Regions from separate parts of the Pseudomonas sp. PVC-5-1 genome, predicted to be linked through region 1. Evidence: riboswitches for the same ligand, from Rfam matches in the RefSeq annotation. Region 1 holds a riboswitch; each other region holds the start of a gene.
What was found. Region 1 has a riboswitch for cobalamin ahead of cobO (cob(I)yrinic acid a,c-diamide adenosyltransferase). Riboswitches for the same ligand answer to the same signal wherever they lie in the genome.
Positions count from the first base shown of each region.

Region 2: linked by a shared signal. The riboswitch ahead of cobW (cobalamin biosynthesis protein CobW) and the one ahead of cobO (cob(I)yrinic acid a,c-diamide adenosyltransferase) in region 1 are both predicted to bind cobalamin.
Region 3: linked by a shared signal. The riboswitch ahead of AC2T3R_RS09595 (ABC transporter substrate-binding protein) and the one ahead of cobO (cob(I)yrinic acid a,c-diamide adenosyltransferase) in region 1 are both predicted to bind cobalamin.
Region 4: linked by a shared signal. The riboswitch ahead of AC2T3R_RS09605 (TonB-dependent receptor) and the one ahead of cobO (cob(I)yrinic acid a,c-diamide adenosyltransferase) in region 1 are both predicted to bind cobalamin.

Region 1 covers NZ_CM172024.1:1,311,990-1,316,490, reverse strand. The annotation lists gene cbiB (adenosylcobinamide-phosphate synthase CbiB) at 1-503, opposite strand, end outside; gene bluB (5,6-dimethylbenzimidazole synthase) at 500-1,150, opposite strand; gene AC2T3R_RS06060 (cobyrinic acid a,c-diamide synthase CobB) at 1,147-2,442, opposite strand; gene cobO (cob(I)yrinic acid a,c-diamide adenosyltransferase) at 2,439-3,050, opposite strand; cobalamin riboswitch at 3,172-3,391, opposite strand; gene AC2T3R_RS06050 (hypothetical protein) at 3,559-4,137, shown strand; gene AC2T3R_RS06045 (hypothetical protein) at 4,124-4,501, opposite strand, start outside.
Region 2 covers NZ_CM172024.1:2,665,865-2,670,365, reverse strand. The annotation lists gene cobN (cobaltochelatase subunit CobN) at 1-1,643, opposite strand, end outside; gene cobW (cobalamin biosynthesis protein CobW) at 1,647-2,714, opposite strand; cobalamin riboswitch at 2,815-3,027, opposite strand; gene AC2T3R_RS12080 (hypothetical protein) at 3,126-3,485, shown strand; gene AC2T3R_RS12075 (ATP-binding cassette domain-containing protein) at 3,811-4,501, shown strand, end outside.
Region 3 covers NZ_CM172024.1:2,107,365-2,111,865, forward strand. The annotation lists gene AC2T3R_RS09580 (OprD family porin) at 1-810, opposite strand, end outside; gene AC2T3R_RS09585 (ABC transporter ATP-binding protein) at 827-1,615, opposite strand; gene AC2T3R_RS09590 (FecCD family ABC transporter permease) at 1,612-2,628, opposite strand; gene AC2T3R_RS09595 (ABC transporter substrate-binding protein) at 2,628-3,638, opposite strand; cobalamin riboswitch at 3,750-3,947, opposite strand; gene AC2T3R_RS09600 (acetyltransferase domain-containing protein) at 3,976-4,501, opposite strand, start outside.
Region 4 covers NZ_CM172024.1:2,112,843-2,117,343, forward strand. The annotation lists gene AC2T3R_RS09605 (TonB-dependent receptor) at 1-1,994, opposite strand, end outside; cobalamin riboswitch at 2,104-2,311, opposite strand; gene nhaR (transcriptional activator NhaR) at 2,346-3,239, opposite strand; gene AC2T3R_RS09615 (hypothetical protein) at 3,374-3,613, shown strand; gene AC2T3R_RS09620 (TerC family protein) at 3,643-4,395, shown strand.

The sequences.
Region 1 (4,501 bases):
AGGCGGTACAGCACCACGCCAGGCGCGCCGGCGACCACGAACCAGAACAGCGCGGCGAATACCGCATCGCTGCCATTTTCCAGCACCGATTCGGTGGCCGCCCGGGCCACCGCAGGCTCGTCAAGTTCGCGGGTTTCGCGGCTGACCAGGTAGCCCACACGGCGCCGCGCTTCTTGCAGGTCACCCTGGCGCAAGGCACTGGCCACTGGTAACACGTGTTCACCCAGGCTGCGCAGCCCGACGGCGCAGTACAGCGCCAGCACGTCGACCAGCCAGCCGATGTACGGCAGCCAGGACAGGATCAGTGCCACCAGGGTAAGCGGCACCACAGCCAGGAACCATGCGCTCACCCCGTGACTGCGCCAGCCGCGCCCACCGGCATTCAGGCGGCGCTCCAGGTTACTGGCCATGTTGCCGAAGGCTACCAGCGGATGGCGCCGCTGCGGTTCGCCCAGCAAGGCATCCAGGGCCACCCCGGCCACGGTCAGCAAAGCCACGCTCATTGGCGCTCTCCCCATTGGTTCTCAAAGAGCATTTCACTCAAGGGCCGTTCCTCGGCCCAGTTTTCCAGCACCAGCATTGGTGCCGGGTAGAACTCGGTCACCGGCCCCAGGCACAGCACCGCGACCGGCTTGGCCCCGGTCGGCATACCCAGCAGCGCCGCCAGCGCCTGCGGGTCGAACAGCGACACCCAACCCATGCCAAGGCCTTCGCCACGGGCTGCCAGCCAAAGGTTCTGGATGGCGCAGGCCAGCGAGGCCAGGTCCATTTCCGGCAGGGTGCGGCGGCCGAAGATATGCGGCTCGCGGTTGTCCATCAGGGCGGCCACCAGCAGCTCGGCGCAGTCATTGATGCCTTCCACCTTCAGTTTCATGAAGGCGTCGGAGCGTTCGCCCAAGGCTTCGGCGGTACGCACCCGCTCTGCTTCCACCAACGCCTGGATGCGCGCACGCAAATCGCGCCGGGTGATGCGGATGAAACGCCAGGGCTGCATCAGCCCGACACTCGGCGCTTGGTGCGCGGCAGCCAACAGGCGGCCCAGCAGTTCGGGGGCTACCTCGCCACCGGCGAAATGGCGCATGTCACGGCGTTCGCCGATGGCCCGATAGATCGCGGCGCGCTCGGCGTCGCTGTAGGCGTGTTCGCTCATGGTCGCAACAGCGCCGCCGCCGCATCAGGGTTGGAGGGAAAATAGAAGTGCACGTAGGAAGCCGTCAGCCGACCCAGGCGGTACACCGCTTCGTTGCCGCGCCCGCCGTTGGGGCTCAGACCACGTGCGATCGGCTCCAGTACGGTACTGGTCAACGAATGGTGATAGGTGTGACCGCGCAGGGTGCCTTCCGGCAGTTCCACCGCCTGCAGGGCCAAGGCAGCCAGGCGCTTCTGCATGGTCGCTTCGCCCGGCAGCAGGCCGAGCAGCTCGGCACGCTCGCCGGCCACGTCGGTCAGGGCATCGAGCAGGTACAGCATGCCGCCGCACTCTGCCAGCAACGGTTTGCCCTGGGCGTGATGGGCACGGATCGCCTCGCTCATCGGCGCGTTGGCAGCCAGGGCGTGGTGGTGCAGTTCGGGATAACCGCCCGGCAGATACAGGCTGTCCACTGCTGGTAGTTCGCGGTCATGCAGCGGCGAGAAAAACTCCAGCTGCGCGCCCAGGTTGCGCAGCAGGTCGAGGTTGGCGCCATAGGTGAAGGCAAAGGCCTCGTCCCGCGCCACGCCAATGCGCACACCGGTCAACGAGGCGACACTGGCTTGCGGCTCGGGTTCGGCAAAGGTCACTGGCGGCGGCAAGGCGGCATCGCAACTGGCGCCAAGCGCTTCGGCAGCGGCATCCAGACGAGCGTCCAGGTCGTTCAGCTCGCTGGCCTGGACCAGCCCCAGGTGGCGGCTGGGTAGCTCTATACCGCGCTCGCGGGACAAGCCGCCATACCAGCGCAGGCCTTCGGTCAGGCTACCTTCCAGCAGTTGCGCGTGGCGCAGGCTGCCCACCCGGTTGGCCAACACACCGGCAAACGGCAGGTCCGCCTGGTAGCGTGCCAGGCCCAGGGCCAGGGCGCCAAAGGTCTGGGCCATGGCCGTGCCATCTATCACCGCCAGTACCGGCACGCCGAAGTGACGCGCCAGGTCGGCGCTGGACGGCGTGCCGTCGAACAGCCCCATCACCCCTTCGATCAGGATCAGGTCGGCCTCGCCGGCTGCCTCCCACAGTAGGCGGCGGCTTTCCTCGGCGCCGATCATCCACAGGTCGAGCTGGTACACCGGCGCGCCGCTGGCCCGCTCAAGGATCATCGGGTCGAGAAAGTCGGGGCCGCACTTGAACACCCGCACCTTGCGCCCAAGGTTGCGGTGCAGGCGGGCCAGGGCGGCGGTGACGGTGGTCTTGCCCTGACCAGAGGCCGGTGCCGCGATCAGTACCGCAGGGCAATGGCGCGACTGGCTCACAGTTCCACGCCCTTCTGTGCACGGATACCGGCCTGGAACGCGTGCTTGAGCATGCCCATTTCGGTCACGGTGTCGGCCAGCTCGATCATCTCGGGTTTCGCGGCACGGCCAGTGACGATCACATGCTGCATCGGTGGGCGGGCCTGGATGTCGGACAGCACCTGGTCAAGGTCGAGGTAGCCGTGCTTGAGGGCGATGTTCAGTTCATCGAGCACCACGAACTGCACGGCAGGGTCTTGCAGCAACTGGCGCGAAACGGCCCAGGCGGCTTCGGCGGCGGCGATGTCGCGCTGGCGATCCTGGGTTTCCCAGGTAAAGCCCTCGCCCATCACGTGGTAGCGCACCTGCTCGGGGAAACGGCGGAAGAACAGCTCTTCGCCGGTGCTGTTGCGGCCTTTGATGAACTGCACCACACCGCATTGCATGCCATGGCCCAGTGCGCGCGCGAGCATACCGAAGGCCGAGCTGCTCTTGCCCTTGCCATTGCCGGTCAGTACCAGCAGCAGGCCGCATTCGTTGGGGGAATTGGCGATGCGTTCGTCGATGATCGCCTTCTTGCGCTGCATGCGCGCCAGGTGGCGTTCGTCGCGTTCGGTGGCTTCGCTCATCAGGGTTCTCCGCTGGCTGGCGCCCGCGGCAACGCGCGGCGACAGATAAAAGGCGGGCAGACGGAGAACGCGCAGGGGCCGTGGCCGTAGGCAACGGTGCACCGCGCATCACCCTCCGTGATGCCGTTGGCAGTATCAGGCCGGTCTCCGGGCTTGTGAGCGGGCCTTGGCCCAGGCCTGCGCGCCTTCCCGGGTGCTGGCACCCAGTGGCCCTGCGCGGCCGCGACTCACCTACCGTTGCGGGGGCAGCGCCGGAATCGCGCCATGCTGGCACCCACCGGCTTCCCAGTTTCACCCTGCCCAGTCGGGGCTGGCAGGGCACCTGAAACACGCGCGAAGGTTAGAGGGTTGGACCGGGAGCGTCAATCGAAGCGGGCCGCTTTGCAGCCGAACAGGCTCCGCCTGGGTAATGGCCAATTCACCTTGTTGTGCCACACTGAATACAGTGATATCACATAGCCATCATTTTCAGCTGAACGCGATCACAACTACAACAGGAGAGCGCAGCATGCGAGGCCAGATCATCAACAACCCGCGCCTGGAGTTTCTTGCTCCGGTGCTGGAGCGCTGGGGCGACTGTATTGACCGCTTCAACCAGTTTGCTGGCGATGCCGAAGCACCTTACTGGCATGGCGCTGCCGCCAATACGGGGCTGCTTGCCGCAGCGGCCTGGCAAGCCGAACTGGCGGCGCTGCAGCAGTTTGCCGGCAAGAAGCAGCGCGACGAAGGTGAACACGAAGGGCGCTGCGACCTGTCGATCAGCAGTGCCGATGAAGCGCTGTACCTCAGTGTCAGTCAGCGCTGGCCAAGAATCGCTCGGCTGGACATGGCCGACGCCCTGCAGCAGACCACTGCCCTGGCGCGCCAGGTGGCCTACCCCAGCCAGTTGAAAGCTGGTGCACTGTTCATCAGCCCGTGGAAGGCTGGCCAGCATGCCAGCCCCGAGGAACTGCAGGACCTGGTCGACGATCTGCAGAAACATACCGCCTGTGCCATCGCCTGGTACTTCCCGTATGCCTATCGCAAGTTGCACAACGAACTGGGGCAGTATTTCCCGGGGGTGGCGTTGTTGCTCAAGCAGGCTTGAAGCAACTTCGGCTCGGGCCGGGACCGGAACTCGTTTCGCAAGCGCGACTTGGCCGTTGTGAGAGCGGGCGTGCCCGCGAAGAATCCAGCGCGGTGGCTGGCACCGGCTGCGCCGGTGTTCGCGGGCGCGCCCGCTCCCACAGAGCCCTATTTAAGTCTCCTGTCGTAGTGAAGCGAGCCACCGCAGGTGCCCCACGCCCAGCCTTCATGAGGAGCCAGTTCCGATTACTGGTATTACACGACTGCGGTTTCTGACGATTTTTGCTCTTGCTCTTGCTCTTGCTCTTGCTCTTGCTCTTGCTCTTGCTCTTGCTCTTGCTCTTGCTCTTGCTCTTGCTCTTGATCTTGATCTTGATCTTGATCTT
Region 2 (4,501 bases), 1.4 Mb from region 1:
TGGATCACCGCGTCGGCGGCAAAGGCATGGCGCAACCAGAAGTGAAATGCCAGGTAGCCGTGCGGTGGCACCAGGTCCGGGTCGTGGTACACCGCGCTGGGGTCCACCTGGTAACCGCGCGCCGGCTGGATGCCGACAAAGGTCAAGCCAAAGCGCAGGCCGGCCACCATCAGCCGGCCACTGCGGTACATCGGGTCCTGCTGCGGCGGCCCCCAGCGTTCCAGCACGGCCTGGCGGTTTGCCTCTGGCAGGCGCTCGAAGGCGGCCTTGTAGTCGGCCAGGCTCAGGCTCTGCGCGCACGGGCGCAGGTCCAGCTGGTCGAGGTCGTTGGTCACGCCACCGAGCAACTGATGGATCAGCTGCGTGCCGCTGCCCGGCAAGTCGGCCAGCGGATAGCCTTCGGCCTGCAGGGCCTTGAGTATGTTCAGCGCGGCCGCTGGCGTGTCCAGGCCAACGCCGTTGCCAATGCGGCCATCCCGGGTCGGGTAGTTGGCCAGCACCAGGGCCACGCGCTTTTGCGCATTCGGCAGGCGCGCCAGTTCGACCCAACGGCGGGCCAGTTCGGCGACAAAGTCCATGCGCTCGGGGTGGGCGCGGTAGCAGACCACGTCGGACTGGCTGCGTTCGCTGCGCCAGGCCATGTCCTTGAAACTGACCGGGCGGGTGATGATGCGCCCGTCCAGTTCGGGCAGGGCAATGTGCATGGCCAGGTCACGCGCCCCCAGGCCCTGCTCGCTGGCTTCCCAGCCGGGCTGGTTGTCTTGCGCGCAGATGGCCTGCAGCACCGGGATGTCGCGACGGAACGGGCGCAGGTTGGGGCGTTCGGGGCTGGACAGGGCAAAGCCGGTGGTGTTGACCAGCACTTCGGCACCCACCTCGTCCAGCCAGGCTTCGACCTGCTCCAGGCAGGCGCTTTCCTTGAGGCTGGCCACGGCGATCGGCAACGGGTTGAGCCCGGCGGCCTGCAGGCGCTGGCAGAACACATCGATGAACGCGGTATTGGCCGCCTGCAGGTGCGAGCGGTAGAACAACAGTGGCGCCACCGGCTGCTCGGGGTGCCACTGCGGGTACCAATCCTCCAGCGTGGCGCTGCCCTTGGCCGGGTGATACACGGCAGTGCGCGGCAGCGGCTGCGGCTCGTCCCAGGCATAGTCGCGGCCCAGCCACTGGCTGGCCAGGCAGTTGAACAGGTTGATGGCGTTGGCCTTGCCGCCCTGGCGCAAGTAGTGCCAAAGGCGTTCGGCCTGCTCGCCGCTGACACTGCCCAGGCTGGTCAGCTCCGGGTCGGGGCGGTCGTCACCCGGCACCAGGATCAGCTGCACGCCACGGCCGGCCAACTCGACCAACTGCTCGACGCCATAGCGCCAGTAGCCGACGCCGCCGTGCAGCGACACCAGGATGACTTTGGCATGGCGCAGCACCTGGTCGACGTACAGGTCGACCGAGGCATGGTTCTGTACCTGCATCGGGTTGGCCAGGCGCAGGCTGGGGTAATCCTCGGGCAATTGCTCGGCGGTATCGGCGAGCAATGCCAGGTGCGAATCGCCGCTGCAGAGAATCACCAGCTCGGCGGGCGTCTGGCCGAGGTCGGCAATGCTGTCATCCGGCACGAAGCCGCCGGGCTGGGTCCGCAGCAGGTGCATGCGTCAGGCGCCCAGTGCCTGGCGCAGGCGCGCTTCCAGCTGGGCGGCGTCAAGGTCCTGGCCAATCAGCACCAGGCGTGTGATGCGCGGCTCGTCGGCGCGCCAGGCGCGGTCGAAGTGCTTGTCGAAACGGGTACCCACGCCTTGCACCAGCAGGCGCATCGGCTTGCCCGGGATGGCAGCGAAGCCTTTGGCGCGCAGGATGCCGAATTCCACCACCAGCTGGGTCAGGGCGTCGAGCAGCAGGCTTTCGTCGGCTTCGGGCAGGTCGATGGAGATGGAGTCGAAGGCGTCGTGGTCATGATCGTCATGGTCATCGCCGTCATGATGCGAATCGTGGTGGGTACGGCGGCCATCGATGTGCGCCTCGGACTCGGCGCCCACGCCCAGCAGCACCTCCAGCGGCAGCTTGCCGCTGCTGGCCTCGATCACCTTGACCGCCGGCGGCAGTTCTTCAGCCACCTCGGCGCGGACCTTGGCCAGGCCTTCGGCGTCGATCAGGTCGGCCTTGTTCAGCACCACCAGGTCGGCGCTGGCCAGCTGGTCGGCGAACAGTTCGTGCAGCGGCGACTCGTGGTCCAGGTTGGGGTCGAGCTTGCGCTGGGCATCGACCTGGTCCGGGTAGGCGGCGAAGGTGCCGGCGGCCACCGCAGGGCTATCGACCACCGTGATCACCGCGTCGACGGTGCAGGCATTGCGGATTTCCGGCCACTGGAAGGCTTGCACCAGCGGTTTGGGCAGGGCCAGGCCGCTGGTTTCGATGAGGATATGGTCCAGGTCGCCACGGCGTGCCACCAGCTCGCGCATCACCGGGAAGAACTCTTCCTGCACGGTGCAGCACAGGCAGCCGTTGGCCAGCTCGTAGACGCGGCCGGTGGCTTCTTCTTCGGTGCAACCGATGCTGCACTGCTTGAGGATTTCGCCGTCGATGCCCAGTTCGCCGAACTCGTTGACGATCACCGCAATGCGGCGGCCCTGGGCGTTGTCGAGCATGTGGCGCAGCAAGGTAGTCTTGCCCGAGCCGAGGAAGCCGGTGACGATGGTGACGGGGAGCTTGGCCAGTGTTTTCATGTCGCATTGCCCTTGGCAGATTGGCGCGGGCATGCAGGACGACAGCCGCAGGCCAGGCCGGCCGGGCTTGTTCGCCACCGGATCACCCCGCCCGGTTGAAAGTCGAAAACGTGACGAGGCAGGTCTCCTGGCTCGCACCGTTCCATGTACCCGCTGGTGCAGCGGGCTGGCGGGATGACGCCTTCCCGCGCGCGGGCGCAGTGGCTGTGTCGATCCGTTGTCGGTGCTTACAGTTGCGGGGGCAGCCGCGGCTTGTACCGCGTTCCCGTCTTAGCTTCGGCCTGGCCGAAGAACCTCGAAGTGGCAAGGCTACGCAGTGGCTGGCGGGTGGTCAACCATTGCTGTCGGGCTGGCCGACAGCAAGTGGCGCAACTGCGTTACAGTGGTGGCTTTGAGCAGCGAGGCCCACCGGTGAAACCCCTGAACAAGCGCGATATGGCACGCCTGGAGCGTGAACTGGTGGTTTGCCTGACCGAAGCCTGCGAAACCGCCAAGGCGGAGATCGTCGGTTTCAGCTGGCTTACCCATCGTCTCGCGCCCGAGAATTTTCCGGCCAGCCTGCGTATTACCTGGGTGTTCGAGCGAGAGGCCGACAAGGCCGCCGCCGTGGCGGGCGACGCGAAGGTGCGCATGCTGGCACTGACAGGCCTTGCGCTGGAGCAGGCCGGCATTCAGCTGGATCATCCGGCCTGGCATGTGCGGTTTGACAGTGAAGAGGCCTGCCAGCAGAGCCACGGGGGCGACTGGACCAGGCGCTTGATGGGGCGCTGAACCAGGGGCATGCGCGGCCCTGGCTCTTGTAGGAGCGGCCTTGTGTCGCGATAGGGCTGCGAAGCAGCCCCAGGGTTTCAGCATAGTGGCACAAATTGCTGGGGCTGCTTCGCAGCCCTATCGCGACACAAGGCCGCTCCTACAGCGCACGCGGCGCACTCGCGGAATCTGTTTTCCGCGACAACGATGCCTCTATCCGTTAGGCTACGCATTCCCCTGTCACGAGGTGTTCGTCCAATGCGCCATTGATGCCGCCGTCCCTTCGACGGCCAGTCTTCAGCCTCCGGTTCGCTCCGGAGATGTCGCGGCATTTGTGGAGTTGTGCATGACGAACACGTCGATCCTGACGCTGGACAGCGTCTCCTTGGCCTTGCCTGACGGCAGGCTGTTATTTACCGACCTCAGCGAAACCTTCGACCAACGCCGCACCGGCCTGGTCGGGCGCAACGGTGTGGGCAAGAGCCTGCTCGGGCAGGTACTTGCCGGCCAGCGCGAACCAAGCAGCGGCCAGTGTCGGCGCCTTGGGCGCATCCATCTTCTGGACCAGCAGGTGATCGAGCACAGCGCCACGGTCGCCGACCTGGCCCAGGTGGGCGCGGTGCTCGCTGCGCTGGAGCGCATCGAGCAAGGCAGCGTCGCACCCAGTGACTTCGACACCGTCGGCGAACGCTGGGATATCCGCGAGCAATTGCAGGGGCACCTGCAACGCCACGGCCTGGGCCAGCTCGACTGGCACCAGCCCGCCCACAGCCTGAGCGGTGGCCAGGCCATGCGCGTGGCGCTGGTCGGCGCCTGGCTCAGCGAAGCGGACTACCTGATCCTCGACGAACCGAGCAATCACCTGGACAGCAACGCCCGCGCCCAACTGCTGAGCATGATCGAAGCCTGGGACCGGGGCTTGCTGGTGATCAGCCATGATCGCAGCCTGCTCGCGCACATGACGCGCATCGTCGAATTGTCCAGCCTGGGCTTGCAGGCCTATGGCGGCAACTACAGCTTCTATTCGGCCCAGAAAG
Region 3 (4,501 bases), 800 kb from region 1:
AAGGTTGAGGTCGAGGGTGAGGCTGCGGCGCTCATCCAGGGCATGGCTTAGGGTGCTGCCCAGGTAATGCTGGTTCCAGCTGTCCTGGTAACGTGAGGTGTACAGGCTGCCGCTGAAGGCGGCGCCGGGGTTCCACACCACGCCGGCCAGGTCGAAGCTGTTGCCTTGGCGGCCATTGGAGTAGTTCACCACGAAGCCTTGGTCGTGGCTGGAAGCATTGCGGTCGGCGTTTTCGTTGAAGTGCCCGGCCACCAGCCTGAGGTGGTCGAACTCGGTGCTGTCAAGGAAGAACCCGGTCGCTGTCTCGGGTAGCAGGCGGCTATCGGATGAACTGAACACCGGGGTCTTGACCCGTTGCTCGCCGTAGGACAGCACGGTATTGGACATGCGCAGTTTCAATGCCGCGCCGGCACGGCTGTATTCGTTCTTCGGGTGCCCCTCGTTATCCACCCCGAGCAAGCGTGCCTTGCCCACGCGCCCGCCGCCGCTGTCGAGTTGCACGCCCAGGTAGGCGTGGGCGTCGACCCCGACACCGATCAGGCCCTGGGTGAAACCGGACCGGAAGGTGCCCATCAGGCCATAGGCCCATTCCTCGGCCTTGCCGCTACGTTCATCGCGCGGCTTGTAGGCGTTACGCCCGGCACTGTTGCGCCCGCCATGCTTGTAGTCGCGCTGGTCGAATACGCTGCGGTTGAGCAGGCTCCAGCGGCCATCCTCGACAAAACCGTTGCTTTGCGACTGGGCGGAGTCGGCCAGCGCAGGGGGCGCGAGCAGGGCGCTGGCGAGCAGCAGGGCGACAGGGCGCGGCATGGGCAGAACTTCCTGTTCAGGGGGCGCGCAAACGCAGGATGTGCGCGCCGTCGAAGGGGTCGATGAGGTAGTGGGCGTGCACGCCGAAAGTGTTCAGCAGGCGCTCGGGGGTGAGCACCTCGAGCGGTTTGCCGAGGGCGACCAGGCGGCCCTTGTCGAGCACCGCGACGCGGTCGCAGGTGAGCGCCTGATTGAGGTCGTGCAGGGCCACCAGGGTGGTTACCGGCAGGGCCTGGACCTGTTGCAACAGGCTCAGCTGGTGCTGGATATCCAGGTGGTTGGTCGGCTCGTCCAGCAGCAGCACCTGCGGCCGCTGTGCCAGGGCTCGGGCGATGTGCACCCGCTGGCGCTCGCCCCCGGACAGCGACCCCCAAAGGCGTGCGCGCAGGTGCAAAGCGTCGAGGTCGGCCAAGGCCTGCTCGACGATCGCACGGTCTTCCCGGGAGAACGGCGCCAGCACCGACAGCCAGGGGGTGCGGCCCAGGGCAACGGCATCGAACACGCTGATCGCATCGAGGGTGTCAGCCTGCTGTTCGACCAGCGCCAAGGCCTGGGCGACACGGCGGCGGGGCAACTGTGCCAGCGGTTCGCCCAGCAACTGCACGCTGCCGTTGCCTGGCTTGCGCAGCCCGGCCAGCACCTTCAGCAGCGAGGACTTGCCGGAACCGTTGGGGCCGACGACGCCCAGGGTTTCACCGGCGACAACGCTCAGTTCGATATCGCTGAGCACGGTATTGCCGGCCAGTTGCAGCCCCAGGTTCTGGCAACTCAAGGGGGCCAGCTGTAGCGCCGTCATGACCGTCATGGGCGCCCCCGGCGGCTGACCAGGATCAGCGCGAAGACCGGTGCGCCGAGCAGCGCCGTGACTACGCCCACGGGGATCACCTGGCCAGGGATCAAGATGCGCGACAGGATGTCGGCGGCAATCAGGAACAGTGCCCCGCCCAGTGCGCTGGCGGGCAGCAGGCGGCTGTGCCCGGGGCCGAGCAGCAGGCGCAGGGCATGGGGGATCACCAGCCCGACAAAACCGATGGCGCCGACGATGGACACCATCACCGCGGTCACCAGCGCCGCGCAGCTGATCAGCAGCAACTGGGTACGCCGCACCGGGATGCCCAGCGACGCCGCCGAGTCGGCACCGAAGGTGAAGGCATCCAAGGCACGGCGATGCCACAGGCACACCAACAGCCCGAACAGTACAACTGGCACGGCCAGCCACACCGAAGGCCAACGTACGCCACTGAGGTTGCCCAGCAGCCAGAACAGGATGCCGCGCGCCTGCTCGGCGGTGGCCGACATGGTGATGAGGAAGGCGGTAAGGGCGTTGAACAGTTGCGAGCCGGCGATCCCGGCAAGGATCACCTGGGCATTGTTGCTGCTGGGGCCGGCTGCCCGGGCCAGCAACAGTACCAAAGCGAACGCTGCCAGGGCACCGATGAACGCACCGCCGGACATGCTCAGCGCCAGGCTGCCGAAGCCCAGCAGGCCCACCAGCACCGCACCGGTCGAGGCGCCGGCAGACAGCCCCAGCAGGTAAGGCTCGGCCAACGGGTTGCGCAACAGTGCCTGGAGGATCACGCCGCAGGTGGCCAGGCCGGCGCCGCAGGCCGCGGCAACCAGGGTGCGGGGCAGGCGGTAGTTCCAGACGATGCCGGCGTCGATCGGGTCGGCCGGGTAGCCGGCCTGCCACAGGTGGTTGGCCAGTACCTGGCCGACCACGCCGGGCGACAGGTTGGTTTCGCCGATGGCGGTGCCGGCCAGCAGGGCCGCCAACAGGGCGGCCAGGGCAACGGCGATGCAGGGTAGCAGGCGCATCATCACGGGGCTGCTTTGCCGCTGGCGAAGGCGGCGGCCAGCGTCTGCAGGCCGCTGAACAAGCGAATGCCGGCCTGCATGGCGTCGGCGTCGAGGATTATGATGCGGTCGTGCTTCACCGCGTCCATGTTGCGCGTCACCGGGTCGCTACGCAGGAATGCCAGCTTCTTCTGGTAGTCGTCGGCGGGGTAGCGGCGGCGGTCCATGCGGGCAATGATCAGCCAGGTGGGGTTGGCCTTGGCCAGGGTTTCCCAGCCTACGGTCGGCCATTCTTCGCTGGACTCGACCACGTTGCGCACGCCAAGGGTGCGCAGCATGAAATCGGCGACCCCCTGGCGGCCCGCCACATAGGGGTCGATGTGCAGATCGGCGCTGGAGAACCAGAACAGCGCCGAGGTGGCGGACAGGTCCTTGTCGGCCAGTTGCGCCTTGGCACTGTCCAGGCGGCCTCTGAGCTCGGCATTCAGGGCCGTGCCACGGTCCTGCACGTCGAAGATTGCCGCCAGCTGGCTGACGCTCTTGTAGAGGGTGTCGACCTGAAACGCCTGCAGGCGAGTACCGTCGGCACCCACCAGGTTGTCCTTGCCTTCGCAGTCCGATGGCAGCAGGTAGGTGGGGATGCCCAGTTCATCGAACTGTTCGCGGGTGGCGACCGCCCCCTGGGCACCGACCATCCATTCGAACTGCACCGTCACCAGTTGCGGGCGCTTGCCCACTACCGCCTCGAAGCTGGGCTCGTTGTCGGCCAGGCGCGGCACCTTGGCGTTCTGCACCTGATACTCGGGCAGCACATTGTTGAACCACAGCGAGGTGGCCGCCAGTTTGTCGCCCAGCCCCAGCGCGTAGAGCATCTCGGTACTGGCCTGGCCAATGGTGACCGCGCGTTGCGGTGCCTGGGCGAAGGTTTGCGGCTTGCCGCAGTTGTCGACCGTAAGCGGGTAGTGGGTGGCAGCAGCCTGGGCCAGGCCGGTAAGGCCGAGGCCGGCGAGCAGGGTGGCAAAACGGGGCAGCATGCTGGGCGATCTCCTATCGGACAGTTCGGGTGAGGAACGCACGGACAGGCATCGCCGAGCCCCAGCTGGCGGCAGGGGCAACAATGATGGCCAATCCCGGACACCCCGCCGGTTGGTGAATGTGGGCCGGCAGGTCTCCTGACTGGTGCGTCATGGCCTGGCTCCGGCCTTCCCGGGTTCGTGGCCCAGTGGCATTGATGGAGCAGGCTCGGCACCTACAGTTGCGGGGGCAGTTCCGTTTGGCCCGAATTGGCGGGCCTGGGATTCCCTATTGATTCCGTGGTGGAAACCGGCGGCCGGCATGGTAGACCATCGTGCCGCCGGGTGAAAACGCTTTTCAGAAGTACTTCAGCCAGGTGATGTCGCGCCGCCGCGCCTTCAGGCGGGCGAACCAGCGCACCGGCAGGTACAGCGAAACTGCCAGCAGCACTGCCCCCAGCCACACCGCGGCGATGCCATCGAAGCCGAAGTAGTCGCCATGGTTGCGGCCGAACAGCGCCACGCTGGCCAGGTACAGCAGCTTCAGTACATACAGGTGCAGCAGGTAGAAGAACATCGGTGCCGCGCCGAACACTGCCAGGGCACTGATCCAGCGGGCCTGGCCGGCGCGTTCGAAGGCGCGCAGCAACAGCAGGCCACAGCCCAGGGTCAGGGCCAGGAACAGCAGCGATGGCGGGTACTTGGTGATGTTGAAGAAGCTCATCAGGGTTTGCGTGACGGCCGGGTAAACGCTCCACGGCGCCTCGCCGTAGCCGTTGACCAGGCGCAGCACGACAAAGCCCAGCAGCGCGATCAGCCCGGCCAGCAGCAGGCGATGCTGACGCTGGCCGGCCTCGCTGCCACGGGCGAACCAAGGGCCCAGG
Region 4 (4,501 bases), 800 kb from region 1:
AACACCTGCCAGCCGATGTCGGCATCCACCACGGTGTAGCCGGGGGCGCTCTGGGTGTTGGCGGTATTGGCGTAGCGCTCGTCCACATAACGCGCGCCAATGCCGGCCTTCAGCCGCTGGCCGAAGCCTTTGCTCAGCCACAGGTTGGCGGTACGGCGCGGGACATTGGCCGGGCGATTGCCCGCACGGTCCTGCGCCATGCCGCCGACGATTTCGTCGAAGTCGTCGTACCTTGCGCGCACGATCGCCGCGTTGGCCGACACCTGCCACTGGTGCGCCAGCGCCAGTTCCAGGGTTGCCTCCAGGCCGTCGGACGTCTGCTGGCCAGCCTGCTGCTTCTCGTGGGTGACCGGGTCATCCACCAGCAGCTTCTTCTTGACGATGTGGTAGGCCGCCAATGTCCATTCGCCACGCCCTTCCCAGAAGCGCTGCTTCAGGCCCACTTCGGTCTGCCTGGCCTCGGTCAGGTCGTAGTGCATCTGGTTGGCGCTGAGGCTGATGAGGTTGTCGACCCCATCCTCGCTGGTGGAGTACTGGCCATACAGCGACAGGTCGTCGCTGACCGCGAGCACCAGCCCGGCACGCCAGTTGCCGCCTTGCAGGCTGCGGTCGCTGCGGCTGTCGGTGGTCAGTTTTTCCTGGTCGATGTGGTTCTGGTCGCGGCGCACGCCGGTGACCAGCGACAGGCGATCGCTCAACTGCAGGCGGTTTTCGGCAAACAGGGCAAAGGTGTGGGTGGTGGACAGCGTTTGCGGGCGCAGCGGCGAGGCGCTGTGGAACCAACCCGGTTGTGGCTGCCACGGGTCGACGTAGTCACCGCCCACATCGTTGTAGGGCGCGTTGCTGTCAACGTTGAAGCGGACCTTGTTGTACTCGGCGCCGACCACGGTCTTGCTGGCCAGGCCAAACAGCCTGTGGTCGAGGGTGAAGGCCTGTCGGTCGCCGAACTGTTCCTGGTTGTGCTTGATCTGCAGATAGCTGCCGCGCAGCAGCTGCTGGCGCCCGGCATCCCAGCTGTACTCCTCGGCATTGCGCCAGTGACGGCGGCTCTTGATGTAGTACAGCTGGTTGCTGGCGCTGAGGTGATCGTTCAACGTCCAGTCGGTATTCAGGCGTGTCCATTCATCGACGTAATGCTGCACGTCGTCCTGCACGTTGTAGTTCTTCTTGCGCAGGCTGCTGCGGTAGTGGCCGTCGATCAGCGGGGTGCCGTAGTAGTTGGCAGGCTGCGCATCGCCACGGTCGTGAGCGAGGGTGAAGCTGAGGTCGTCGCTGGCATCGAAGCGCAGCGCGGCGCTCAGCGCCAGGCTGCGTGACGGGGTGCGGTCGACCCAACCGTTACCGGTTTGCTGGTTCAGGGCCAGGCGGTAGCTCAGGCGCTCACCGAGGCTGCCGCCGCTGTCCAGGCCGAGCTGCTGGCGGTCCCACGAACCGTAGCCCAGGCGCAGGTGGTTGCGTACCTCGCCGGCAAACGGCTTTTTCGGGATCACGTTGACCACCGCCCCGGTGGCGCCTTCGCCATACAGCACCGAAGCCGGGCCGCGAATGACATCGATGCGCTCGACCATCCACGGGTCGACCGGGAACGTCTGGGTGCCGGCACCGGTGTACAGGCGTGCGCCGTCGAACAAAGTCATCACCGAGCCGTGCCCGGTAAAACCGCGGGCGGACAGGCCCGTGCCGCCGTCGCCCGGGGAGCCGATGTAGCTGATGCCCGGTGAGCGGGTCACCGCGTCCTGCACAGTGAGGTTGTTGCGCTGCTGGATCTGCTCGGCGCTGATGCTGCTGGTGCTGGCCGGTGTCTCCAGGGCGCTGAGGCCCAGGCGCGAGCCAGCCTGGGTCGGGGTGGCCAGGTCGATGGCGTGGCTGTCGAGCGTGTCGGTGATGGCCGTGGAGGGCAGGGCCAGTGGTTGTCGCTCGAGGTCATCGGCCAGGGCCGGCAGGGAAACGGCCAGGCAGGCCGCCAAGGGGTGAAGCTTGAAGATACGGGACATGTCGTTCCACTACTGCAGGAATGAATGGATCCCGGTGGAAAACACGCAAAGGCGCACCGTGCACGCAGGCGCACGCACGGATACCGGCCTGCGCCCGCCCACCGCGGGTTGCCAAGTGAAGCTCCAGGCCGGTCTCCGGGCTTGCGAGGGGCATGAAACCTTCACCTTCCCATGCAAGTGCACAGTGGTATCTCGAAGGGTTCGCTCGCTTACCGTTGCGGGGGCAGCGCCGGACTTGTCGTGGGCAACACGACGCACCGGCTTCCCGTTTCACCCTGCGCGCGGCGGCGCAGGGCACCTGAAACTGGCGGGCATATGACCATTGAAACGCGGGGGCGTCAATTCTGCCTGTTACCAGTGAAACAACTCTCGTCGTGCCCCCTCGGTAATCGCCACGATTCCCGGGTGCTTGACCTTGCGCTCCACCGAAATGGCATAGAACGACTCATGCACCGCCTCGGTCTGCCCGATCAGCTCCACGCCATATTGGCGGCACACCTCCTCGGCGATCACGCTGGGCGCGACGAAGATGCCGCTGCCCGACTGCCCGAATGCCTGCATCAAGGCACTGTCATCGAACTCGCCCACGATGCGTGGCTGCACCTGCTGCTCACCCAGCCAGCGCAGCAGGCGGCTGCGTACCACGGTCTCCTGCCCGGGGATAAGCAATGGCGCATCCTGCAGGCAGGCGGGGAAGGGGCCTTCCAGGCGGTGTGCCAGCGCCGGGGTGGCGAAGAAGCTCAACCCACACTCGCCCAATTTCTGGCTATAACCCTTGATGTCCAGGTGGCTGGGCATGGGGCTGTCGGAAATCACCAGGTCCAGGCGCTGGATCGCCAGGTCGGCCAGCAGCCGTTCGAGCTTGTCTTCGCGGCAGTTGATACGCAGCACGTCGTCCAGCTCCATGGTCGGTGCCAGCAGGCGGTAGACGATGGACTTGGGTACCACGTCCGCCACGCCCACGCGGAACAGGATCTGCTCCTGCGGGCCGGCCCGCAGCATGGCCTCCAGCTCGCTTCCCAGCTGGAACATCTGCTCGGCATAGATCAGCGTCTGGCGCCCGGTTTCGGTCAGTTCCAGCTGGCGCCCCACGCGCTGGAACAGCTCCAGGCCATAGGTCTGCTCGAACAGGCTGATCTGACCGCTGATGGTTTGCGGGGTCAGGTTCAACTGTTCGCTGGCGCGGGCGATGCTGCCGGTCTTGGCCACGGCCCAGAAGTAGTGCAACTGCCGATAGTTGAGCATCGGTATCGTTCCGGATTCGTAAAAACCGAAGTATAACCGCTGAAAATACGAATTTTCCGGATGTGTTGCGCTCTTTAGAATGCGACTCCATCAGGCGCCGTGTGCGCCGCCGGAACATGAAAAGCGAGGAACCCATGCTGCAACTAAAATCCATCGGCACGCCGCTGGTGCTGGCCTTGGCCCTGTTCACCCTGGCCGGTTGCGAGCAGGCCGAGAAATCCGCCCAGCAGATGCTCGACCAGGCCGCGCAGTCGGCCAAGCAGGCCATCGACGACACCAACAAGGCCGCACAGCAGGCGTTGAGCGAGGCCATCGGCAGCGAAGGGCAAAAGCCCAAGGACGCCGACAAGAAAGAAGACACCCAGGAAATCTGACCCCCAACCGCTGCTGCAGGATTTGAACAATGGAATACTTGCTGGAACTCGTCGCTAGCCCTACCGCCTGGGTTGCCCTGGCTACGCTGGTGGCCATGGAAGTCGTGCTGGGCATCGACAACCTGATTTTCATCTCCATCCTGACCAACAAGCTGCCGGTGGAGTACCGCTCCAAGGCGCGCCGTATCGGTATCAGCATGGCCCTGGTCATGCGCCTGGCCTTGCTCAGCACGGTGGCCTGGATCGTCCAGCTGACGGACCCGGTGTTTGAAGTATTCGGCAATGCCTTCTCCTGGAAGGACGTGATCCTGATTGCCGGTGGCCTGTTCCTGCTGTGGAAGGCGACCAAGGAAATCCACGAGAACGTCGACCCGCACGGGGCCAAGGAAGAAGCCAAGGTGTCGTCGACGGTTACCCTGGGCTTTGCCGCGGCGATCTTCCAGATCCTGCTGCTGGACATCGTCTTCTCGGTCGACAGCATCATCACCGCCGTGGGCATGACCGAGCACCTGCCTATCATGATCATTGCCGTTATCACTGCCGTGATCGTCATGATGGTGGCCGCCGACCCGTTGGCCAACTTCATCAACGACAACCCGACCGTGGTGATGCTGGCCCTGGGCTTCCTGATCATGATCGGCATGACGCTGATCGCCGAAGGTTTCGGCGCCCATGTACCGAAGGGGTATGTGTACGCGGCCATGGCCTTCTCGACGGCGATCGAGATCCTCAACATCCTGGCCCGTCGGGCACGGTTGAAGCGTGAGGCGGCTGAAGGTTGATGTAAAAAATGCGGGGCGCTCGCGCCCCGTTCGCGGGCTTGCCCGCTCCCACAGGTGCCGCGTCAGCCAGATAGCTACGCGGCCCCAGTGGGAGCGGGCAAGCCCG